Regions from separate parts of the Kitasatospora sp. NPDC057015 genome, predicted to be linked through region 3. Evidence: riboswitches for the same ligand, from Rfam matches in the RefSeq annotation. Region 3 holds a riboswitch; each other region holds the start of a gene.
The links. Region 3 has a riboswitch for thiamine pyrophosphate ahead of ACFTWP_RS06110 (purine-cytosine permease family protein). Riboswitches for the same ligand answer to the same signal wherever they lie in the genome.

Region 1 (7,380 bases), on a different contig from region 3:
ACGCCGCCGCCCAGCGCGGCGTCCAGGAACTGCTCCAGGTCGCCCTGCTCGCGGCGGGCGTCGGTGCACAGGTAGAGGCGGGCGTCGGCCAGCTGCGCACGGGCGCCGGCCGCCGCCGTGGTGCCGGCCGCCATCAGATCAGCATCGCCTGGGCGCGGCGCTTCACCTCGGTGCCGCGGTTCTCCTGCAGCGCCTGGATGGGGCTGCCGGGCAGCGACGGGTCCTCGGTGAACAGCCATTCGAGGATCTCCGCGTCGTTGTACCCGCAGTCGCGGAGCACGGTCAGCGTGCCGGACAGGTGCTTGACCAGGCCGGGGCCGTCGATGAAGGCGGCCGGCACCTGCAGCGACTTGTTCGGGCCGCGGCGGACGGCGATCAGGCCGCCGTTCTTGACCAGGTCGCGCACCTCGGTGACGCGGACACCCCACTGCTCCGAGATGTCGGGCAGGTACATCCACTCGGGGACAAGGTCTTCAATCTTCGCTTCGATCTCGCTCACGTCACCAGACTGCCACCTCGCCGGGCCGCCGCGCACCACACGCTCCCGCGCCGGCCCGCCCGGTGACGGAACATGACCGGCCGTGACCTTCCGTGACGGCGCGTTCCTCAGGCGAGGGCGGACTTCAGCGGGACGGCCGGGTCGGCGGCCAGCGCCCGGTCCAGCACGGCGCCGCGTTCCAGCAGGCGCCGGCCCTGGGTGAGGTCCCGGGGGCGGTCGACCGCCAGCAGGGCGCGCAGCTCGCCGCCGCGCAACCAGAGCACCGCCCAGGTCGGGTCGCCCGGCGCCCCGCGCCACAGCAGCTCGTCGCCCTCGGCGTGCCGGCCGGCGTACTGCACCATCCGTCCGAACTGCTCGGACCAGAAGTACGGCACCGGGTCGTACGGGGTGTCCGCCCCCAGCAGCGAGGCGGCCGCGGCCGCACCGGACTGCAGCGCGTGGTCCCAGTGCTGCACGCTGAGCCGGCCGCCGGCCCGGGCCGAGGGGTACGAGACGCAGTCGCCGGCCGCCAGCACGCCCGGCACCGAGGTGCGCAGCCGCTCGTCCACCAGGACGGCGCCGGAGGCGTCCAGCTCCACCGCCGAACCGGCCAGCCAGCCGGTCGCCGGCCGGGCGCCGACCCCGACCACCACCTCGTCGGCGGCCAGCCGGGCGCCGTCCGCCAGCAGCACCTCGTGCGGGCCGACCGAGGCCACCACCGCGCCGCAGCGCAGGTCGACGCCGGCCGCCCGGTACCAGTCGGCCATCGCCCCGCCGACCGCCGCGGGCAGCGCGCCCGGCACCGGGGCGGGACCGGCCTCGACCACGGTGACCTCGCAGCCCAGCGCCCGGGCCACGGTGGCGGTCTCGGCACCGATCCAGCCGGCCCCGACCAGCACGATCCTGGCGCCGGGACGCAGCAGCGCGCGCAGCGCCAGCGCGTCGTCCACGGTGCGCAGCAGGTGCGCGCGGTCGGCACCGGGCAGCGCGGTCGGAGCCGCGCCGGTGGCGATCACCAGGCTCCCGTAGGGCAGTTCGCCCGCGTCGGTGTGCAGCACGCCCGGCTCCAGGCCGGTGGCCCGGCGGCCGGTGACCAGGTCGACGCCGAGCCGGGCGTAGTCGAGGTCGAGGGTGGTGGCGTCGGCCTTGCCGAGCAGTACGTCCTTGGAGAGCGGCGGCCGGTCGTAGGGCGCGTGCGGCTCCTCGCCGAGCAGGGTGACCGGGCCCCGCAGGCCGCCCGCGCGCAGCGCGTTCACGCACTGCGCGCCCGCCAGTCCCGCCCCGACAACGACCACCCGGTCCGTGCTCCGCAGCTCTGCCACGGCGCCACCCTACCGACCGCCCCCGCCGGGGCGTCCACCCTTCGCACGCGCCTTCGGTCCGGAGGGCGGCCGGAGTTATGGTGGGTGCACCTCGACCGGCCGGCGCTCCCGGCGCCGGACGGTCCGTACCACGGGAGCCCGGCGTACCGGGCTGAGAGGCGGGCTGGCACGGCCTGCGACCGTCCGAACCTGATCCGGGTCATTCCGGCGAAGGGAGAGCAGCGACTTTGACACGCTTCAAGAGCGGCGCGAGGACGGACGTCCTGATCGTCGGCGGCGGCATCATCGGCCTCGCGGTGGCCTGGCGGGCCGCCCAGCGCGGCCTGCGGGTGGTCGTGGTCGACCCCGCGCACGGCGGCGGCGCCGCCATGGTGGCGGCCGGCATGCTGGCGCCGGTCACCGAACTGCAGTACGGCGAGGAGCCGCTGCTGAGGCTGGGCATGGCCTCCAACGAGCGGTACGCGGCGTTCGCCGCCGAACTGGAGGAGGCCTCCGGGCTGCCGACCGGGTACCGCGCCTGCGGCACCCTGGCCGTCGCCCTGGACTCCGACGACCGCGAGGAGCTGCGCGAACTCCACGCCTTCCACCGGCGCCTGGGCCTGGACTCGACCTGGCTCACCGGCCGCGAGTGCCGCCGGCTCGAACCGATGCTGGCGCCGGGCGTGCGCGGCGGACTGCACGTCGCCGACGACCACCAGGTGGACGGCCGGCGGCTGGCCGCCGCCCTGGTCGCCGCCTGCGAGCGGGCCGGTGCGGTGCTGCACCGGGCCGAGGTCGCCGAACTGCTGGTCACCGCCGACCGCGCCACCGGCGCCCGGCTGAGCACCGGCGAACGGCTGGACGCCGAGCGGGTGGTGCTCGCCGCCGGCCCGCACAGCCACCTGCTGCCCGGCCTGCCGGCGGGCGTGCTGCCCCCCGTCCGCCCGGTGAAGGGCCAGATCCTGCGGCTGCGGGTGCCCGCGGCCTACCGGCCGTTCCTGTCCCGCAACGTCCGTGCGGTGGTGCGCGGCCAGCACCTGTACCTGGTGCCCCGCGAGGACGGCGAGCTGGTGATCGGCGCGACCAGCGAGGAGCAGGGGTACGACACCACCGTGACCGCCGGCGGCGTGTACGAGCTGCTGCGCGACGCCCACGACCTGGTCCCCGGGATCACCGAGCTCCCCCTGGTGGAGACCTCCGCCGGGCTGCGGCCCGGCTCCCCCGACAACGCGCCGCTGCTCGGCCCGACCGCGCTGCCCGGCCTGGTCGCGGCGACCGGCCACTACCGCAACGGCGTCCTGCTCACGCCGGTGACGGCGGACCTGCTCGCCGACTACCTGGCCACCGGCGTGCTGCCGGACCTGGCCGCGCCGTTCTCCCCCGGCCGGTTCTCCACCGGCCCCACCTCCTTCGAACCCTCCCCTCCCGCAAAGGCCCTGGCATGACCGACATCTCACTCTCCGTCAACGGCGAGCCCCGGCGGGTGCCCGCCGGGAGCACCCTCGCCGAGGTGGTGGCCGGCGTGAGCGGCGCGCCGTCCGGCGTCGCCGCCGCGGTCAACGAGGCCGTGGTGCCCCGCGGCGCCTGGGCCGGGACGGCGCTCGCCGCCGGCGACCGGGTCGAGATCCTCACCGCCGTCCAGGGCGGCTGAGCGCCATGGCCGACCTGCGCCCCGACGAGGAAAAAGACGTCCTGACCATCGCCGGCACCGCCTTCGCCTCCCGCCTGATCATGGGCACCGGCGGGGCGCCGAGCCTGGAGGTCCTGGAGCAGGCGCTGCGGGTCTCGGGCACCGAGCTGACCACGGTGGCGATGCGCCGGGTCAGCACCTCCACCCAGGGCTCGGTGCTGGACGTGCTGACCCGCAACGGCATCCGGGTCCTGCCCAACACCGCGGGCTGCTTCACCGCGGGCGAGGCCGTCCTGACGGCCCGCCTGGCCCGCGAGGCGCTCGGCATCGACTGGGTCAAGCTGGAGGTCATCGCGGACGAGCGGACCCTGCTGCCCGACCCGATCGAACTGCTGGACGCGGCCGAAACCCTGGTCGACGACGGCTTCACCGTGCTGCCGTACACCAACGACGACCCGGTGCTGGCCCGCAAGCTGGAGGACGTGGGCTGCGCGGCGATCATGCCGCTGGGTTCGCCGATCGGCTCCGGACTCGGCATCCGCAACCCGCACAACTTCCAGCTGATCGTGGAGAGCGCGAACGTCCCGGTGATCCTGGACGCCGGCGCGGGCACTGCCTCGGACGTGGCCCTGGCGATGGAACTCGGCTGCGCCGCGGTGATGCTGGCCTCCGCCGTGACCCGCGCCCAGGACCCGGTGCTGATGGCCGAGGCGATGCGGCACGCCGCGGAGGCCGGTCGGCTCGCCCACCGCGCCGGGCGCATCCCCCGCCGCTTCCACGCCGAGGCCTCCTCCGCGATGGCCGGCCGGGCCGACCTCGACCACCGGGAGCGGCCGGCGTTCTGAGCGCCCCGGGCGGCCGGCGCTCCGAGCGGCGGGAGCGGCGGGAGCGGCAGGAGCGGCCGGCCGCGGAGCGCGACGGCGCGGGCGTGATCCGGTGCCGCCCGGCGCGGCCGCCCCGGTGACGGAACTGTCCCAAGCTCGGCACAAGCCGCCCCGGGCGCGGTGTCCGCCCGGGGCCGCCGGCGTGGGCGCCCCTACACTTCCCTGGTGGACATGGCACTGCACGACCCCCTGATCGGTACCCTGCTGGACGGCCGGTACCGGGTCGAGCAGCGCATCGCGACCGGCGGGATGGCCACCGTCTACCGCGGGACGGACACCCGGCTGGACCGGGTGCTGGCGCTCAAGGTGATGCACCCCTCGCTCGCCGGGGACGCCGACTTCACCGGGCGCTTCATCCGCGAGGCGAAGGCCGTGGCCAGGCTCTCGCACCCCAACGTGGTCAACGTCTTCGACCAGGGCGCCGACGGCGGGACGGTCTTCCTCGCCATGGAGTACGTCCCCGGCCGGACCCTGCGCGACGTCCTGCGCGACCGGGGCGCGCTGTCCATCCGGGCCGCCCTGGACATCCTGGAGCCGGTCCTGGCGGCGCTCGGCTCCGCGCACCGGGCCGGGCTCGTGCACCGGGACGTCAAGCCGGAGAACGTGCTGATCACCGACGACGGGCTGGTCAAGGTCGCCGACTTCGGCCTGGTCCGGCTGCTGAACGGCACCGACGGCGCGGTCACCGCCACCACCACGCCGACGGCCGGCGTGCTCGGCACGGTCGCCTACCTGGCGCCCGAGCAGATCCGGCCGGGCACGCCCACCGACCAGCGGGTGGACGTCTACGCGGCGGGCATCGTGCTCTACGAGATGCTCACCGGCGCCCGCCCGTACACCGGCGAGAACCCCGTCCAGGTGATCTACCGGCACCTGCACGAGGACGTCCCCGCGCCCTCCCTGGCCGTCCCCGGCGTCGGGCCCGGGCTGGACGCCATAGTGGCCGCGGCCGCGGCCCGCGATCCCGGCGCACGCCCGTTCGACGCGGTGGAGCTGCTCGCCGCGCTGCAGCGGGTGCGCCGCACCCTGACGCCGGCCGAACTGGACGCCGAGCCGCCCGCCTCCACCCGGCCGACGCCGGCGTACCCGACCACCGAGTCGACCTCGGTCATCCAGCCGGCCGTGCTGCACACCAGCGTGCTGGAGGTGCCCGCGGAGCTGATGGACGAACTGCTGGCCGCGCCGCGCCCGTACGACGAACCGGCCCCCGCCGGCGGGCGGGCGGACCGGCGGACCGGCGGCCCGCGCCGCCGTCGCGGGCCCCGCCTGCCCCGCCGCTCGCGGGCCGCGCTGGTCTGGGGCGCCGTGCTGGTCGTGGTGCTGCTGCTGGTCGGCGGGGCGACGTACGCACTGTCCGGCGCGGTGTACACGACGGTGCCCGGCGTGCTGGGCAAGAGCCGGGCGGAGGCGGTCTCCGTGCTGGACGGGGCCGGGCTCCGCGGCAGTTTCACCGAGGTGTACAGCGAGACCGTCCCGGCCGGCACGGTGGTCGACACCGACCCGGGGGTCGGGCGGCGCACCCGCAAGAGCGACCCGGTGGCGGTGACCGTCTCGCGCGGGCCCAAGCGGATCGCCGTACCCGAGCTCGCCGGCAGGACCCTGGACCAGGCGCGGCAGGCACTGGTCTCCGCGCAGCTGGCACCCGGCACCAGCAGCGAGCGGTACGACGACGCCGTCCCGCAGGGCTCGGTGATCAGCAGCTCGCCGGCGGCCGGCGAGCGGCTGCCGGAGAACACTCCGGTGTCGCTGGTGGTCAGCAAGGGCATGGTGCCCGTCCCCGACGTGGGCGGCATGACCAAGGACGAGGCGACGAAGGCGCTGACCGACGCCGGTTTCCAGGTGCAGAGCAACGGCCTGAACCTGTTCGGCACCGGCAAGGTCTCGGGCCAGAACCCGGCCGCGGGCCAGCGCCGCCCGCAGGGCAGCACGGTGGTCATCAGCTTCCCGCTGATCTGAGTGGCCCGGCGGCGTCCCGCGCCGCACGTACCGGCGGCGCGGCGCCGCGGCCCGGGTTGAGCCTTCACCCGAACGGCGTAGCGTGAATGGAGGGCCCCGGACGGGGCTTCGCACAGGCCGGTACCCCCGAGGAGTGGTCACCATGGCCGGGATCACCATCGACGACTTAAGAGAACGTACCCGGGGTGCCGTGATCACCCCCGGCGACAGCGACTACGACGAGGCCCGCAAGGTCTACAACGCCACGGCCGACCGACGGCCCGCAGCCGTCGTCCGGTGCGCCAACGCCGGCGACGTGATGGCCGTGGTCAACCACGCGCGGGAGAGCGGGCTGGAGCTCGCCGTCCGCGGCGGCGGGCACAGCGCGCCGGGCTTCGGCACCTGTGACGACGGCCTGGTGGCCGACCTCTCCGGCCTGCGCGGGGTGCGGGTCGACCCGGCGAACCTGACGGCCCGCGCCGACCCGGGGGCGACCTGGGGGGACTTCAACGCCGCGACCCACGCCTTCGGCCTGGCGACCACCGGCGGGATCATCTCCACCACCGGCATCGCCGGGCTGACGCTCGGCGGCGGCTTCGGGTACCTGTGCCGGTCCATGGGCATGACCTGCGACAACCTGCTGTCCGCCGACGTGGTGACCGCCGACGGCCGGTTCCTGACCACCGACGCGCAGCAGCACCCGGACCTGTTCTGGGCCCTGCGCGGGGGCGGGGGCAACTTCGGGGTGGTGACCTCCTTCGAGTACCGGCTCGCCCCGGTCGACACGGTGGTGGCCGGCCCGATGCTGTTCGAGCTCGACCAGATGGAGGGCATCCTGCGGTTCTACCGGGAGTTCGCCGAGGACGCTCCCGAGCAGCTCTTCCTGTTCCCCGGGTTCCAGACCGCGCCGCCGCTGCCGTTCATCCCCGAGGACCGGCACGGCGACGTCCTCGGCATCGTCGTGGTCTGCTGGTCCGGGCCGGCCGAGCAGGCCGACGCGGTGCTCCGGCCGCTGCGCGACCTGGCCCCCCGGGTCGCCGAGGCGGTCGGCCCGATGCCGTACCCGGCGATCAACGCCGCCTTCGACGCGCTGCTGCCGCCGGGCCTGCGGGAGTACTGGAAGGGCAGCTTCGCGACCGAGCTCACCGACGG
Region 2 (7,380 bases), on a different contig from region 3:
GCCGCTGCCCCGGTCCAGGTACCAGCGGGCGGTGCTGAGGACGCCGTACGCGGTCAGCCGGCGGGTGGAGTTGTGCACCACCATCGCCCGGCAGCGGCTGATCGCGGTGGTGTGCCGGCGGACCCGGTTGAGGAAGGCCCGGTCGGTCGGGGACGGGCGCCGGGGCATCCCGCCGACCGCCAGGTAGAGCTCCGCGGTGACGGCCATGTTGTTGCCCGCGTGCATCCGGTAGGGCGCGAGGTAGCCGTGCCGGCGGTGGTGGGCCGGGCGCAGCCGGCCGAACGCGGCGGCGGTGGCGACCAGCAGGCGGAACCCGGCCCGGCCGAGCGGGCCGTGCTCGTCGGGGCGGGCGACGATGCGCCCGCAGACCAGGCCGGGGGCCTCGGTCAGCGCGATCCGGGCGGCGGCCGTCCAGGTGGGCTGCGGGACGCAGTCGGCGTCGGTGCGGGCCAGCAGCCGGGCGCCCCGGGCGACGGCGTGCCGGAACCCGGTGTCGACGGCGCAGCCGACGCCCTTCTCCGGTTCGATCAGCACCTGGACCGGGAACGGCGCCCGCTCGCCGAAGGCGCGGGCGAGCTCGACCGTCCGGTCGGTGGATCCGTTGTCGACGACCAGGAGCGTGAAGTCCCGGTCGTGCTGCCGGGCGAGGGCGGTCAGGGTGTCCCCGATCCTGGCCTCCTCCTGGTACGCCGGGACGATCACCCAGAGGCTGCCCGGGCCGGCGGGGGAGCCGCTCACGACGCCTCCCAGACCATCGTCATCAGGCTGACCCCGCCGCCGAGGCCGACCAGCAGCACCCGGTCCCCCGGGTTCAGTTCGTGCTGGACGCGGTCCAGTTGGACACCCAGCGTGGCACTGGCGATGTTCCCGAGATCGGGCACGGTGAGGACGAGCTTCTCGGCCGGCACGCCGGTGAGCTCGACGAAGCGCTCCAGGTAGGGCACCGTCACCTGGTGGACCAGGACGCGCGCGTAGGCGTCCCAGCCGAGACCGGTGCGGGCCGCGACCCTGGTCAGGATGTCGCCGCCGATCTTCTCGAAGACGCCGCGCAACTCCGTGCCGCCGCCGCGGAAGTAGCTGTACTCGTCGCCGCGCGGGTGGCGCGAGCCGCCGCCGGGGATGCCGCCGACCGCCCAGTGCTCGGAGGCGGTCTCGGTCTCGATGTCGAGGATCCCGCCGCGCTCCACCGGTTCGACGACCACCGCGGCCCCGGCGTCCCCGAAGGTGTAGCCGGCGAACCCCTCCCGGAAGTCCGCGAGGCCGCCCGGGTCGCGCCGCATGGCCCGGCTGGGCGTCTCGCCGGTCACCACCAGGGCCCGGCGGGCCCGGCCGGCCAGGATCATCGCGCGGGCCAGGTCGATCCCGTTGAGGAAGCTGTTGCAGGCGTTGCCGACGTCCAGGGCGTGCGCCCGGGAGCCGAGTTCGGCCTGGACGAGGTGGGCGGTGGCCGGCTCGCAGACGTCGCGGGTGGCGGAGGCGTAGAGCAGCAGGTCGATGTCGAGGGGGTCGACGCCCCGGGCGTCGAGGGCCCGGCGGGCGGCGCCCAGGGCCAGCGTGGAGGCGTACTCGCCCTCGGCCGCGAAGTGCCGGGTGACGATGCCGGTCGCCTTCTCGAACATCCGCTCCGGCAGCCGGAGTCCGGCGGTCACCTCGTCCTGGAGCTGCTGGGAGGTCAGCCGACGGGAGGGCAGGTACGAGCCGACGGCCGTGATGCCGACCCGCGCTATCGGAAGGTCCATGTCCTCATGTTCCCCTCGGGGCGGCGGCGGTGGCTTGAGTACGGGTACTCAGTTCGGGAGCCCGGACACCGGCGTCGCCCGCCCACCGCAGCGGTGGACGGGCGACGCGGTGGACGGGCGACGCGGTGGACGGGCGACGCGGCCGGGCCCCGGCCGACGTCGACGGATCGACCTCAGGCGTCCTGGACGGGGATCGCCTGGGCCCGCGGGCGGGCCGGTCCGCCCGGCGCGGTCGGGTCGGCGGGCGCCGGGGCGGCGCCGTTCGCCACGGCGGCGGCCGGGCCGGTCACCGCGCCGTTCATCGTCCCCAGCAGCTGGCGGGCCAGGCCGAGGCCGGTGCCGCCCATGGTCAGCGCCTTGGCGAACATCTCGCCCATCCCCTCCGCGCCGTTGAGCAGCACCATGTGCTCGACGTTGCCGAAGGCCTCCGCGCCGGCCCGGACGATCTCCGGCCAGTTCTCGGCCAGTTGCTGCGCGACCACGGCCTCCTGGTTCTCCGCGAGGGCCGCCGCACGGGCCTTGATCGCCTCGGCCTCGGCCAGACCGAGCGCCCGGGCGGCCTCCGCCGCCGCGAGGCCCTTCGCCTCCGCGGAGGCGGCCTCGGCCTGGCCGGTGGCGCGGGTCGCCTCGGCGGAGGCCAGGCCCCTGGCCTTGGTGGCCTCGGCCTCGGCGAGTGCCGCGATCTTCACCCGGTTCGCCTCGGCGCCGGCCTTCAGCTCGGTCTCCTTGGCCTGCGCCTGGGCGGCCGAGATCCGGGCGTCGCGGTCGGCGTCGGCCTTGGTCCGGGTCTCGTACGCACGGGCGTCGGCGGGCTTGCGGACGTCCGCCTGGAGCTGCTGCTCCTTGCGGTGCGCCTCCAGCTCGGCGACCTTGGTCTCCTGGACCACGACCTCCTGGCGGGCGGCGGCCTGGGCGAGCGGTCCGGCCTGCATGGCGCGGGCCGTCGCGGTCTCCATCTCGGCCTGGTAGCCGGCCTGCTGGATGCCGCTGTTGCGGGTCGCCTCGGCCTTGCGGGCGAACGCCTCCTGCTCGGCCTCGGTGGCCTGGCGGTCCGCCTCGGCCTGGGCGATCCGGGCGTCCCGCATGACCCGCGCGGCGTGCGGGGCGGCGAGGTTCTGGATGTACCCGGTCGGGTCGAGGATCTCCTGGATCTGCAGCGAGTCGATGATCAGACCCAGCTTCTCCATCTCCGTGCCGGAGGCCGCCCGGGTCTCCCCGGTGAGCCGCTCGCGGTCGCGGATCATGTCCTCGACGGTCAGCCCGCCGACGATGGAGCGCAGGTGACCGGCGAAGACGTTGTGGACCCGGTGGCCCATCATCTGCTGCTGGTCCAGGAAGCGGCGGGCGGCGTTGGCGATCGACACCGTGTCGTCGCCCACCTTGAAGATCACGACGCCCTTGACGTGCACCGGGATCCCCTGCGAGGTCACGCACTCGACGTCGAGGTCGGCCTCGTTGAGGTCCAGCGACAGCTTGCGGACGACCTGGACGCCCGGGGTCACGAGCGTCCCGCGGCCGGTGACGACCCGGAACCCCAGGCCCTCGCCGACTCCCTCGGCGCGGTGCCTGGACCCGGAGATGATCAGTGCCTCGTTGGGCTCGGCGACCCGCCACATGAGCTTGAACAGCACGATCAGGATGAAGATCGAGGCGACGGCCGCCCCTGCGATGCCGATGAGCATCGGCTGATTCCCCCTTCAGGGCACACCGGTTCCGTGGCTGCGCTCGGTTGTGCAGGGTGGCGCGGAACGCGGTGGCAGCAGGATTCTGCGCCTGTTCCGATCAGTTGGGAAGCAGTTGATGTCCTGATTCTGTATCAGCCGGTCAGGCCGGTGCTACGTACACGGTCCGTGGCGGCTGGTACTCGACCACGACCACCCGGGAGCCGACCGCCAACCGCTCCCCCGGGAACGCCGGATGGGCGAGGAAGGCCTCCGACCCCTGCCGGGCCGGAACGTGGATGATCACCTCGCCGACCAGGCCGTCGCCGACCGTCCCCGTGACCCGTCCCGTGCTGCCGACCACCGCGGCTCCTCTCTCCGTCCGGTCCCAGTCTGCCCGCCGGCCGCTCCGCGGACCCCCTCTGGACCACCGCCGGAGTGCCCGCTACGGTGTTGAGGTCTTGTTGCGGACAAAACCGTCCGTAGACACGGGAGCTCGGAGCACCGGGCTGAGAGGGCGCTGAACGGCACGCACCACGCGTACCGACCGCTGCGTCGACCGCAGGAACCTGGACCGGGTAATGCCGGCGTAGGGAGTAGAAGGTCAGATGACCATGTTCGAAACACCGGAGAAGTCTGTCCGGAATCCGGCGAACGGCACGTCCGGAAGCACCGTCAGCAGCGCGGCCACCGGCTACCCGACCCCCGCGTGGCGCAAGGCCTACCGCGAGGGATCCCGCCCCGACCTGCGGGTTCCCTACCGCGAGGTGGTGCTCACCAACGGCGGGAGCGTCCCGCTGTACGACACCTCCGGCCCGTACACCGACCCCGGCTACGAGCCGGACGTCCGCCGCGGGCTGCCCGCCCTGCGCGACTCCTGGATCCGTCAGCGCGGCGACGTCGAGGAGTACGACGGCCGGGAGGCCCGCCCGGAGGACGACGGGATCAAGCACACCTCGCCGCGCGGCGGGGACCTGCGCAACCTGGACGCCGTCTTCCCCGGCCGCCCGCGCCGCCCGCTGCGCGGCCGCGGCTCCGCCGCCGTCACCCAGCTCGCCTACGCGAAGCGCGGGATCATCACCCCGGAGATGGAGTTCATCGCCCTGCGGGAGGGCATGGAGGCGGAGTACGTCCGCTCCGAGGTGGCCCGCGGCCGCGCGGTGATCCCGCTGAACGTGAACCACCCCGAGGTCGAGCCGGCGATCATCGGCACCAACTTCCTGGTGAAGATCAACGCCAACATCGGCAACTCGGCGGTCACCTCCTCGATCGAGGAGGAGGTGGAGAAGATGACCTGGGCCACCCGCTGGGGCGCCGACACCGTCATGGACCTCTCCACCGGTCGCAACATCCACACCACCCGCGAGTGGATCCTGCGCAACTCCCCCGTCCCGATCGGCACGGTGCCGCTCTACCAGGCGCTGGAGAAGGTCGACGGCAAGGCCGAGGACCTGAGCTGGGAGGTCTACCGCGACACCGTGATCGAGCAGTGCGAGCAGGGCGTCGACTACATGACCGTGCACGCCGGCGTGCTGCTGCGGTACGTGCCGATGACCGCGCGCCGCAAGACCGGCATCGTCTCGCGCGGCGGCTCGATCATGGCGGCCTGGTGCCTGGCGCACCACCGGGAGAACTTCCTCTACACCAACTTCGAGGAGCTCTGCGACATCCTCGCGGGCTACGACGTCACGTTCTCGCTCGGTGACGGCCTGCGCCCCGGCTCCACCGCGGACGCCAACGACGAGGCGCAGTTCTCCGAGCTGCAGACCCTCGGGGAGCTCGGCCGGATCGCCCGCGAGCGCGACGTCCAGGTGATGATCGAGGGCCCCGGGCACGTCGCGATGAACAAGATCAAGGAGAACATGGATCTCCAGAAGGAGATCTGCGACGAGGCGCCGTTCTACACCCTCGGCCCGCTCACCACCGACGTCGCACCCGGCTACGACCACATCACCTCGGGCATCGGCGCCGCGATGATCGCCTGGTGGGGCACCGCGATGCTCTGCTACGTCACGCCCAAGGAGCACCTGGGCCTGCCGAACCGGGACGACGTCAAGACCGGCGTGATCACCTACAAGATCGCCGCGCACGCCGCCGACCTCGCCAAGGGCCACCCCGGCGCCCGCGACTGGGACGACGCCCTCTCCGACGCCCGCTTCGAGTTCCGCTGGGAGGACCAGTTCAACCTGGCCCTCGACCCGGAGACGGCCCGCGCCTTCCACGACGAGACGCTCCCGGCGGAGCCCGCCAAGACGGCCCACTTCTGCTCGATGTGCGGGCCGAAGTTCTGTTCGATGAAGATCAGTCAGAAGATCCGCGACGAACACGGTGACGGGTCCACCGCCGTCGCCTCGGCCCTGGACGGCGAGGCGGAGGCCGGCATGGCCGCGATGTCCGCCGAGTTCGCGGCCAAGGGCAACCGGGTGTACCTGCCGCTGGCGGACTGACGGCACGGCCGAGTCCCGGTCCGCGCCCCGCAGGGGAGGGCGCGGACCGGGGATCGGCGAGCCCGGGGCGCTCCGGCAGTGGGTCGAGCCGCGCCGGACACGGCGCTACAGCACTCCGCGGTCGATGTCCTGCGCCACCAGTTGGCGCATGATCATGAGACCCGGCGGCAGGGCGAGCGGCTGGTAGTGGTGCGTGCAGGGCCAGCCGTGCGAGGCTCCGGCGATGCGGCGGATCACGAAGAGCGTCGAGAGGCGCGGGTCCGCGAGGGTGTTGCCGCTGTACGGTGCCGCCAGCGGTTGCAGCAGCCGGGCGTCCCGGGCGATCGCGAAGAGCTGGTCGCGGCTGAGGTCGGGGCGGTCGAACTCGCAGCCGAGGACCTCGGCCATCGCGCCGAAGGAGACGGCGGCCTCGGGGATCCGCGGATGCCAGAGGGGGGCCGAGGGCTCCCGTTGGGCAGGCACGGCGGGCGGTGCGGCGTCGTGGTCGACCCGAAGGCCGGCGAGGACGCCCGATGCCTGCTCCGGACTCGCCCGGGACAGCGCCTCGGCGATGACGGCGGCGGCGTCCCGGGGGTCGGTCCTGGCCAGGGCGAGGAGGGCCTCCAGGCCGGCTCGCGCGACCGACCTGAAGATCACGGCGGTCTCGGCAGGGAGCTCCGACGCCGGGTTGTCCTCGGCCTGGTAGCGGCCGGTCCGCCTGATCGCGGGGAGCACCTCGTGGGTCACCCAGCGGCGGAACCTCTTGGCATCGGGCTTCCTGGAACGAAGGATCAGTGAGTACAGCCCGGACTCGCTGATGATGGAAAGCTGCTGGTCACCACCAGGGGTGCGCATAGTATGCGCACCCTTTTCGTCGTCGTCGAGCCCGCGTACAGCACTGTGCACGCGGGCGATCTGGAGCACCGCGGCGACATCCGCGGCGACCCACCACGGCTCCCCGTCGACGGTGACCACACGGACCTCGTGGCCCTGGAAGTCGAACTGGGCGAGGGCACTGCTCTGCGTCGTCATGCCCCGTCCAACGATTCACCTGGTCGGCGGATACGGATGCGCAACTTCACTCGTATGCGGTACGACCAGTGACCATCGGCGCATCGACTCGTGCGTTCCGCAGCCGTGTGCCCGGGGTGGCTGCGGCGGCCGGGGGCGCCCTACGAGATCGCCCGCAGCCGGCCGGGGGCCCGGTGGCGGAGCTGGTCGAGGGCCTGGGCGCTCGCGTCGTCGGCCGGGAGGAGGACGACCAGTTGTTGGGCGTCGGCGGTGAGTTCGAGGGTCTCGCGCAGGAGCCGGAGCGCGTGCCCCGACGGGTGGTCGATCCGCAGGACGCCCCGGGCCGGTACCAGGTGGCTGTTCAGCTGGCGGGTGAACTCGGGGCCGGCGGTGGGGGCGAGTTCGGCCGTGAGCCACTCGCTGTTCTCGACGGAGGGGCCGAGCCAGAGGTCGAAGGCCTGCTCGTCCGCGACGTCGTCCCAGTCGGCGAAGAAGGTCCTGGCCCGGGGGTCGGTGAAGACGTAGCGGGTGAGGTTCGGGGTG
Region 3 (7,380 bases):
GCGCGGCGGACTACCTGCTGGAGCTGGACGGGCACCGGGCCTGAGCCGGGGGCAGGCCACCGGGCCGACGGCGGCAGCCCCGACGCATCGACCGGTCGTCGGTGCACCCCGGGGACCGTCCCGGTCGACCCCACCGGCCCGGACGAGCCCGGCGACCTCCGGCCCGCTGACGCCGGGCAGACCCGCCGGGGAACGCCGACGGCCCCCGACCGTCATGCGGTCGGGGGCCGTTCTCCGGCGGAGAGCGTGGGATTCGAACCCACGGTGACGGGTCACGCCACGACAGTTTTCAAGACTGTTCCCTTAGGCCGCTCGGGCAGCTCTCCAGGCGGAGGTCAGCCTAACGGTTCCGGCGGGGTTCGGTGCACCCGGTTTGCCGGGCGGGTCGGGGCCGCCGGGGGCGTGGGTGGCCGGGCCGGCGGGTCAGTTGTCGCCGGTGCGCTCGCCCAGGGTGACCTTGGTGGTGCCGGTCTTGCCGTCGCGGACGTACTCCACGTCGACCGTCTCGCCGGGCTTGTGCGTCCAGATCTTGCTGACCAGGGCCGGGCCGTTCTCGATCGGGCTGCCGCCGAGCTTGGTGATGACGTCGCCCGGCTTCAGGCCGGCCTTGTCGGCCGCGCCGCCGGGGGTGACGGCGGGGGTGCCCTGGACGGCGTTGGTCTGGATCTGGGCGCCGTCGCCCTTGTAGTCGTCGTTGCGCAGCACGTCCAGCTTGGCGTACACCGGGCGGCCGGTCTTGATCAGCGTGTCGGCGACCCAGGTGGCCTGGTTGATCGGGATCGCGAACCCGAGGCCGATGCTGCCGGCCCGGCCGCTGCCGGAGGAGTTGGACTGGATCGCCGAGTTGATGCCGATCACGGCGCCGGTGGCGTCGAGCAGCGGGCCGCCGGAGTTGCCGGGGTTGATCGAGGCGTCGGTCTGCAGGGCGTTCATGTACGAGGCCTGCGCGCCGGTCTCGTCGCCGGAGGCGACCGGGCGGTCCTTGGCGCTGACGATGCCGGTCGTGACGGTGGACTCCAGCCCGTAGGGCGCACCGATCGCGATGGTCGCGTCGCCCACGTTGACCTTGTCGGAGTTGCCCACCGGGAGCGGCGTGAGCTTGTCCTTCGGCGGGTTGTCGAGCTTGACCACGGCGACGTCGTAGCCCTCGGCGCGGCCGAGCACCGAGGCGCTGTAGGACGAGCCGTCGGCGAACTTGACGGTCAGTTTGCCGCCGTTCGCGGCCGGGGCGACCACGTGGTTGTTGGTGAGGATGTGGCCCTCGGTGTCGAAGACGAAGCCGGTGCCGGTGCCGGACTCGGTGCTGCTCTGCGCCTTGATGGTGACGGTGCTGGGCAGCGCCTTCTGCGCGATGGCGGCGACCGAGCCGGGGGCGGCCTCGTTCTTCTGGGTGTTCCCGGCCGGGACGGTGGTGCTGCGGTGGTCGTTGGCGGAGCTGACCGTGTCGCCCCGGTCGGTGACCGCGACGCCCACGGCGCCGCCGGCCACACCGGCGACCAGTGCCACGGCGGCGATCAGGGCGATCAGGCCGCCGCGCTTCTTGCGCGGACCGCCGGGCGCCCCGCCCGGGTACTGACCGGGGTACTGGCCCGGGTAGCCGGGGCCGCCGGGCTGGCCGGGGCCGCCGAAGGTGCCGCCGGCGCCCGTGTCCTGGGTGCCCCAGCCGCCGAGCGGCTGGCCGGCGCCGAAGGGGTGGTGGGCGTGCTCCGCCGCAGCGGGGGCGGCGGGCGCGCCGTACGGGTCGCTGCCCGTGCCGGGGGCGGCCGCGTACGGGCCGGCGGCGATCGGGGCCGGCGCGGCGTACGGGTCGGCGACCGGTGCCGGGGTGGCGTACGGGTTGGCCGGCGGCGGCGCGTCCAGGTAGGACGGCGCTGCCGGGACGACCTCGGCCGCCGGGGGCAGCACGGGCGGCGGCGCGTCCAGGTAGGACGGCGCGGCTGCCGGAACGGCGGGGGCGACCGGGGCGACGGCCGCGACCGGCTCGGGCTCGGGCGCGCTCAGCTTGCCGAAGGCCAGCGTCCGCGGGGAGTCCCCGGCGGACGGCGTACCGGCGGCGGGCGGCTGCGCCGGGCTCTCGGGCGCCGGGCCCACCGCCCCGTGACCGCCGGAGGTCTGCTCCTCCTGCGGTCCGGTGGACCCACTCTCGCGCTCGGTGCTCACTGACGACCTCCATAGCTGACAGGACCAAGAACCATAGTTTTTCTCATGGGGGATTCGATTGCCGTAAGGGGCCCTCTGAAGAACTCATAAGAATCCTTAGCCGGACCGAACACGGCACCGAACACGGCACCCCCGTACCGGCCTGCGCACCACCCCGGTGGACCACCCCGACGGTCCACCCGCGGACCGTCCGGTCGACCACCGACCGGACTCCGAGGTCCACCCGCGGGCCGCCGCCGGGCCGCCCCCGGCGTCCCGCGATGCGGACGGCCGGCGGCCCGGGCCTTGGCGTTCCTCCCGGCTCCCGCTAGCCTGTCGCTTCAATCTGAACACGCGGGAGCTTGGACCTCTTCCAGGCTGAGAGTGCGCTGGTCGACCGTACGCCACGGTAGTCGTGGACGGCGGGCGAAGGAGCGCTGACCGCCGGAACCTGTCCGGGTAATGCCGGCGTAGGGAGTATCGGCCATGCCGCCTGCTTCGCCATCCTCTTCTTCGGACGCGTCCGCGTCCACGCAATTCCCCGCACCCGCCGAGGGTCTTCACACGGATGTCGCCGTGCTGGACCGTCCGCAGGCGCCGGGGCGCACCGAGGCGCCGCTCGTCCTCGACACCGAACCGCCGCGCACGCTGTCCTTCAAGGACCAGTTCGCGCTCTGGCTGAACCTGGGCGTCAGCCTGATCGGTTTCAGCACCGCCGCGACCGTGCTGGGCGCACCGGGCTCGGAGCTGTCCTTCACCGCCGCCGTGGTCGCGATCCTCGCCGGCACCGCGATCGGCACCGCCGCGCTCGGCGTCGCCGCCCTGATCGGGGCCAAGACCGGCGCGCCGGCGATGGCCAACCTGCGCGGGCTGTTCGGCACCAGGCTGAGCTACCTGCCGACCGTGCTGAACATCGCGCAGTGCGTCGGCTGGGGCGTCTTCGAACTCACCGTGATCGCCCAGGGCGCCCAGACGGTGGCGGGCACCGAGGGCTACCGCTGGCTGTTCGTGCTGCTGGCCGGCGCCGTGACCACCGTGCTGACGATCTGGCCGCTGGGGTCGATCGCCGTGCTGCGCAAGTACGTCGCCGTCGCGGTGGGCGTGGCGATGGTGTACTTCACCGTCCAGCTGGGCCGCCAGGGCTTCCCCGACCCGGGGGCCGGCAACTGGCACGGGTTCCTCGGCGCGACCGACGCGGTGATCGCGCTGTCGATCTCCTTCGTGCCGCTGGCCGCCGACTACACCCGGCACTCGCGGACGGCGGCCGCCTCGTTCTGGGGCACCTTCTCGGGCTACACCGTCGCCCAGGTCTGGTGCTACGTGCTCGGCCTGATCGCGCTGCTGCAGTCCGGCGGTGACACCGAGAAGATCTTCTCCTCGTTCACCGGGGTCTGGGCCGGCTGGGCCTTCCTGCTGGTCCTGGTGCTGCGCGAGACCGACCAGTCCTTCGCGAACGTGTACTCGACGGCGATGTCGGTGCACAACCTGTTCCCGCGGGTCGACCGGCGGCTGCTGACCGGCGGGATCGGCGTGCTGACCACGGTGCTGGCCCTGCAGATCAAGCAGTTCAGCGACTCGTACTACGCCTTCCTCGGCCTGATCGGCTCGGTCTTCGTGCCGCTGTTCGCGGTGCTCGCGGTGGACTACTTCTTCGGCGCCGGCCGCCGCGGCTGGGACCTCTCCGAGCGGGCGCCGTCGCGCTGGCTGATGCTGCTGCCGTGGGTGCTGGGCTTCGCCGTGTACCAGTTCCTGGCGCCCACCACGGTCGCGGACTGGTGGGTCGGGTTCTGGGGGGACGTCCAGGAGGCGCTGCACTTCACCCCGCAGAGCTGGACCTCGGCCTCGCTGTTCGGGTTCCTGGTGCCCGCGCTGATCACCCTGGCGCTCACCCCGCTGACCCGCGCCGGGCGCGCCGGCGGCGTCCCGGCCACCGGGGCCTGAGGCCCGGCGCCCCGCGCGGCGGCAGCGCGTACCCCCGCCCGCCCGCCCGCACCGTTCACCGCACGGCCGACGGCGGCCCCGCACGTTGGGGCCGCCGTCGCCGTTCCGTCATCCGGGCCGCCTATCGTTGGCCGTGTGACCAGCCCCGACCTGTCCCCCGCCGCCGCCCGCACCGCACAGCCCGTCCAGGTGGTGGCGCACCGCGGCTCCTCCCGGGCCCTGCCCGAGCACACGCTCGCCGCGTACCGGCGCGCGCTCGCCGAGGGCGCGGACGCGTTCGAGTGCGACGTCCGGCTGACGGCGGACGGACGGCTCGTCTGCGTGCACGACCGCCGGATCCAGCGGACCTCGGACGGGCGCGGGGCGGTCTCCGCGATGACCCTGGCGCAGCTGGAGGCGTACGACTTCGGCTCCTGGAAGGGCGCCGCCGGGGTCGGCGACCCGGAGGCCAGGACGGTGCTGCGGCTGGAGAGCCTGCTGGAGCTGGTCGCCGACTGCGGCCGCCGGGTGGACCTGGCGATCGAGACCAAGCACCCGGTCCGGTTCCGGGGCCGGGTGGAGTCGGAACTGCTGAAGGCGCTCGACCGGTACGGGATCTCCGGCCCCGGCACCGGGCCCGGCACCCGGCCGCAGGCGCGGATCATGAGCTTCTCCGCGCTGGCGCTGGGCAGGGTGCGGCGGGCGGCCCCGGAGTTCTCCCGGGTGTTCCTGTTCGACCGGATGCTGCCGCTGCGGCTGCGCCCGGGCGGTTCGCTGCCGGGCGGCGCGACCGTCGCCGGGCCCGGCATCGACCTGGTCCGCGCCCGCCCCGAGCTGGTGCCCGCCCTGCTGCGGGCCGGCCACCAGGTGCACGTCTGGACGGTGGACGAGTCGGCCGACGTCGAGCTGTGCCTGGAACTCGGGGTGTCCGCGATCATCACCAACCGCCCCGCCGAGGTGCTCGCCCAACTGGGCCGCTGACGGTCGCCGCCCGCCCGCGGGCGGGAAGGCGGCCGGGGGGCGGACGGGTGGCGGCCGTGGGGCTGCCGGGACGCCGGAGCGCGCCGGCCCACCGCCGGCCGACGGCGGGCGGTGATCGGACCCCGCCGTGGCGCCGAATCGCCCACTGTCCGGTGACCGGAGTGTTCCACGGGTCGGAAGACTCCCGATGTCCGGAATGTACCGAGGGTGAGCGCGGAATCACCTCCCGCACCATGTTTGACGCAAGTCTTGAAATGTCCGCGCAGGATCGCCCCGCACCCGTTTCCGACCCATTCCCAAGGGGCATCCATCCCTCGGCATACGCTGAAGGAGGTCCGGGGGTGGCGTTGATGGTGGCACGCGAAGTGCCGACTTCATCGACCATGGCGGTGCCGCACGGCCCGGCCAGCGTCGGGGTCGCGCGGCGTCGGCTGCGTCGGGATCTCGGCGAACGGCAGATACCGGAATCGGTCGTGGACGACGCGGTTCTGATTCTCTCCGAACTGCTCAGCAACGCCTGCCGGTACGCGAGACCGCTCGGGACGCTGCTCGACCTGGGCCGCGACACCGAGGCCGAGGTGGTCGACCCGGTCCTGGTCGCCGTGCCCTCGGGGTACCTGTCGGGCCCTCAGGGCGGCGGGCACCAGGGCCGCGCCACCGGCGACGGCGAGAGCACGGGCGAGGCGGGCGGCGGCGTCCTGGTCCGCTGGGGCCTGCACCCGGACGGGATGCTCACCCTGGAGGTCACCGACGGCGGCGCGCCGACCAGGCCGATGCCGTCCAGCCCCTCGCTCACCTCGCGCGGCGGGCGCGGACTGAGCATCGTCGGCCAGCTGGCGAGCGACTGGGGGGTGCGGGACGCCCCCGGCGAGGTCACGGTCTGGGCGGCACTGCCGGCGCGGGCGCGGCACGCCCGGCGGGGCGGGAGCGACGCGCGAAGCGCGTGAGGAAACCTCAGTAGGCTTCCGGGAGCACGACCGGCCGGGGCACCGGGGTGGGTGAAGCCGCCCCCGGTGCCGGCCGGTCCCACGAAGACACCGTTCCCGGGAGAGCCGCACCATGGGCAAGAAGGCCGCCGCCAAGAAGGCGCCGCAGCGCAGCCAGTCCGCCACCGCCACGACCGCCACCGGCGCGATTCCCGTGGTCGGAGCCCGGGAGGACTGCCCCTGCGGGTCGGGCCGCCGGTACAAGGCCTGTCACGGCCGGGAGGCGTCGCACGCCGTCCAGGAGCTGGTGCACCGTCCGTTCGAGGGCCTGGCGGGCGAGGCCGACTGGGTCGCCCTGCGCGAGCTGGTGCCGGCCGCCACGGTGCCGCTGACGCTGGCCGCCGGCGTGGCGGACGAGGCCACCGGTGACGTCCCGTCGGTGACGCTGGCGACCGTGCTGCCGCTGGCCTGGCCGGCGCTGCGCCGCCAGGACGGCTCGATCCTGCTGGGCCTGCAGACCCAGTCCTCCTCCGGCGACCTGAGCCGCGACCTGGCGGACGCACTGGAGCTGGCGCTGGCCGCCGAGCCCGGCGCGCCCGTGCCGTCCCGGCGGACCGTCGCGGGCGGCCGCCGCCTGCAGGACCTGCTCGACGTGACGGCCCCGTTCGTGCCGGCCGTGCACACCGGCTTCGAGTTCTGGCTGGAGGACGCCGAGTCCGCCACCGGCGAGGTCGCCGCCTCGCTGGAGCGGGCCAACGCCTCGGCCATCCCGACCGAGAAGCTGTCGAGCGTGGACTCCGCCTACTGGTGCGGCACCCCGGACAAGAACCACCTCCGCTGGGTGATGACCGTGCCCGAGGAGCAGCTGCTGGACGCGCTGGCCCGGCTGACCGCCGCCGACGCGTCCTCGATCGGCCCGGACACCCGCCTGGTCGGCTCGTTCCGCGCGCACGGGCTGACCGTCCCGGTGTGGGACCTGCCGCTGGCGATGACGGCCGCCGACTGCGAGAAGCCGGCGGCGGAGTTCGCCGAGCGACTCGCCGCCACGCTGGCCGACCCGGCCCCGCTGACGGCCGACGAGCGGCGTGCCCGTGCCAACCTGGTGAACCGTCAGGTAACGCTCAACTGACGACGTGTGATACGCGTCACATTCCGGCCGCCGCCCACAATTTCCGGGCGGCGGCCGGGTCTTGGAAATTGGCGCCGCCGCAGATCCTTGTTACTGTTCAAATAGTCCGGTCGCTGGTGCATCCCCCGTCGCCAGCGGCCGGATTTTTTCCTGCCCCGGGCCGGCCGGTCCGCGCCGCCGAAATCGACGCCGGAATCCCGCCCGGCCGGGCCGCCACCGGCGGCCCACAGGTCGTGGAACCGCCGGTGGCCGAGCGCACCGCGGCCGCTGCCCGGCCCTGGAACA

Region 1: it holds a riboswitch for thiamine pyrophosphate, as region 3 does, so the genes downstream of both, thiO (glycine oxidase ThiO) here and ACFTWP_RS06110 (purine-cytosine permease family protein) in region 3, are expected to answer to the same signal.
Region 2: it holds a riboswitch for thiamine pyrophosphate, as region 3 does, so the genes downstream of both, thiC (phosphomethylpyrimidine synthase ThiC) here and ACFTWP_RS06110 (purine-cytosine permease family protein) in region 3, are expected to answer to the same signal.

The regions. Positions count from the first base shown of each region.
Region 1 is NZ_JBHUSG010000060.1:48,508-55,887, reverse strand. Features, by position in the region: gene thiE (thiamine phosphate synthase) at 1-134, opposite strand, end outside; gene ACFTWP_RS36475 (Rv2175c family DNA-binding protein) at 134-499, opposite strand; gene ACFTWP_RS36470 (NAD(P)/FAD-dependent oxidoreductase) at 607-1,800, opposite strand; TPP riboswitch at 1,921-2,034, shown strand; gene thiO (glycine oxidase ThiO) at 2,028-3,224, shown strand; gene thiS (sulfur carrier protein ThiS) at 3,221-3,430, shown strand; gene ACFTWP_RS36455 (thiazole synthase) at 3,436-4,254, shown strand; gene pknB (Stk1 family PASTA domain-containing Ser/Thr kinase) at 4,465-6,249, shown strand; gene ACFTWP_RS36445 (FAD-binding oxidoreductase) at 6,392-7,380, shown strand, end outside.
Region 2 is NZ_JBHUSG010000007.1:66,609-73,988, forward strand. Features, by position in the region: gene ACFTWP_RS09180 (glycosyltransferase family 2 protein) at 1-738, opposite strand, end outside; gene ACFTWP_RS09185 (3-oxoacyl-ACP synthase III family protein) at 735-1,739, opposite strand; gene ACFTWP_RS09190 (flotillin family protein) at 1,913-3,421, opposite strand; gene ACFTWP_RS09195 (hypothetical protein) at 3,564-3,764, opposite strand; TPP riboswitch at 3,879-4,013, shown strand; gene thiC (phosphomethylpyrimidine synthase ThiC) at 4,009-5,847, shown strand; gene ACFTWP_RS09205 (Bro-N domain-containing protein) at 5,953-6,858, opposite strand; gene ACFTWP_RS09210 (helix-turn-helix domain-containing protein) at 6,999-7,380, opposite strand, start outside.
Region 3 is NZ_JBHUSG010000004.1:281,114-288,493, forward strand. Features, by position in the region: gene ACFTWP_RS06095 (HAD family hydrolase) at 1-44, shown strand, start outside; tRNA gene ACFTWP_RS06100 (tRNA-Ser) at 239-326, opposite strand; gene ACFTWP_RS06105 (S1C family serine protease) at 424-2,160, opposite strand; TPP riboswitch at 2,484-2,633, shown strand; gene ACFTWP_RS06110 (purine-cytosine permease family protein) at 2,716-4,080, shown strand; gene ACFTWP_RS06115 (glycerophosphodiester phosphodiesterase family protein) at 4,216-5,040, shown strand; gene ACFTWP_RS06120 (ATP-binding protein) at 5,514-5,987, shown strand; gene ACFTWP_RS06125 (DUF5926 family protein) at 6,100-7,095, shown strand.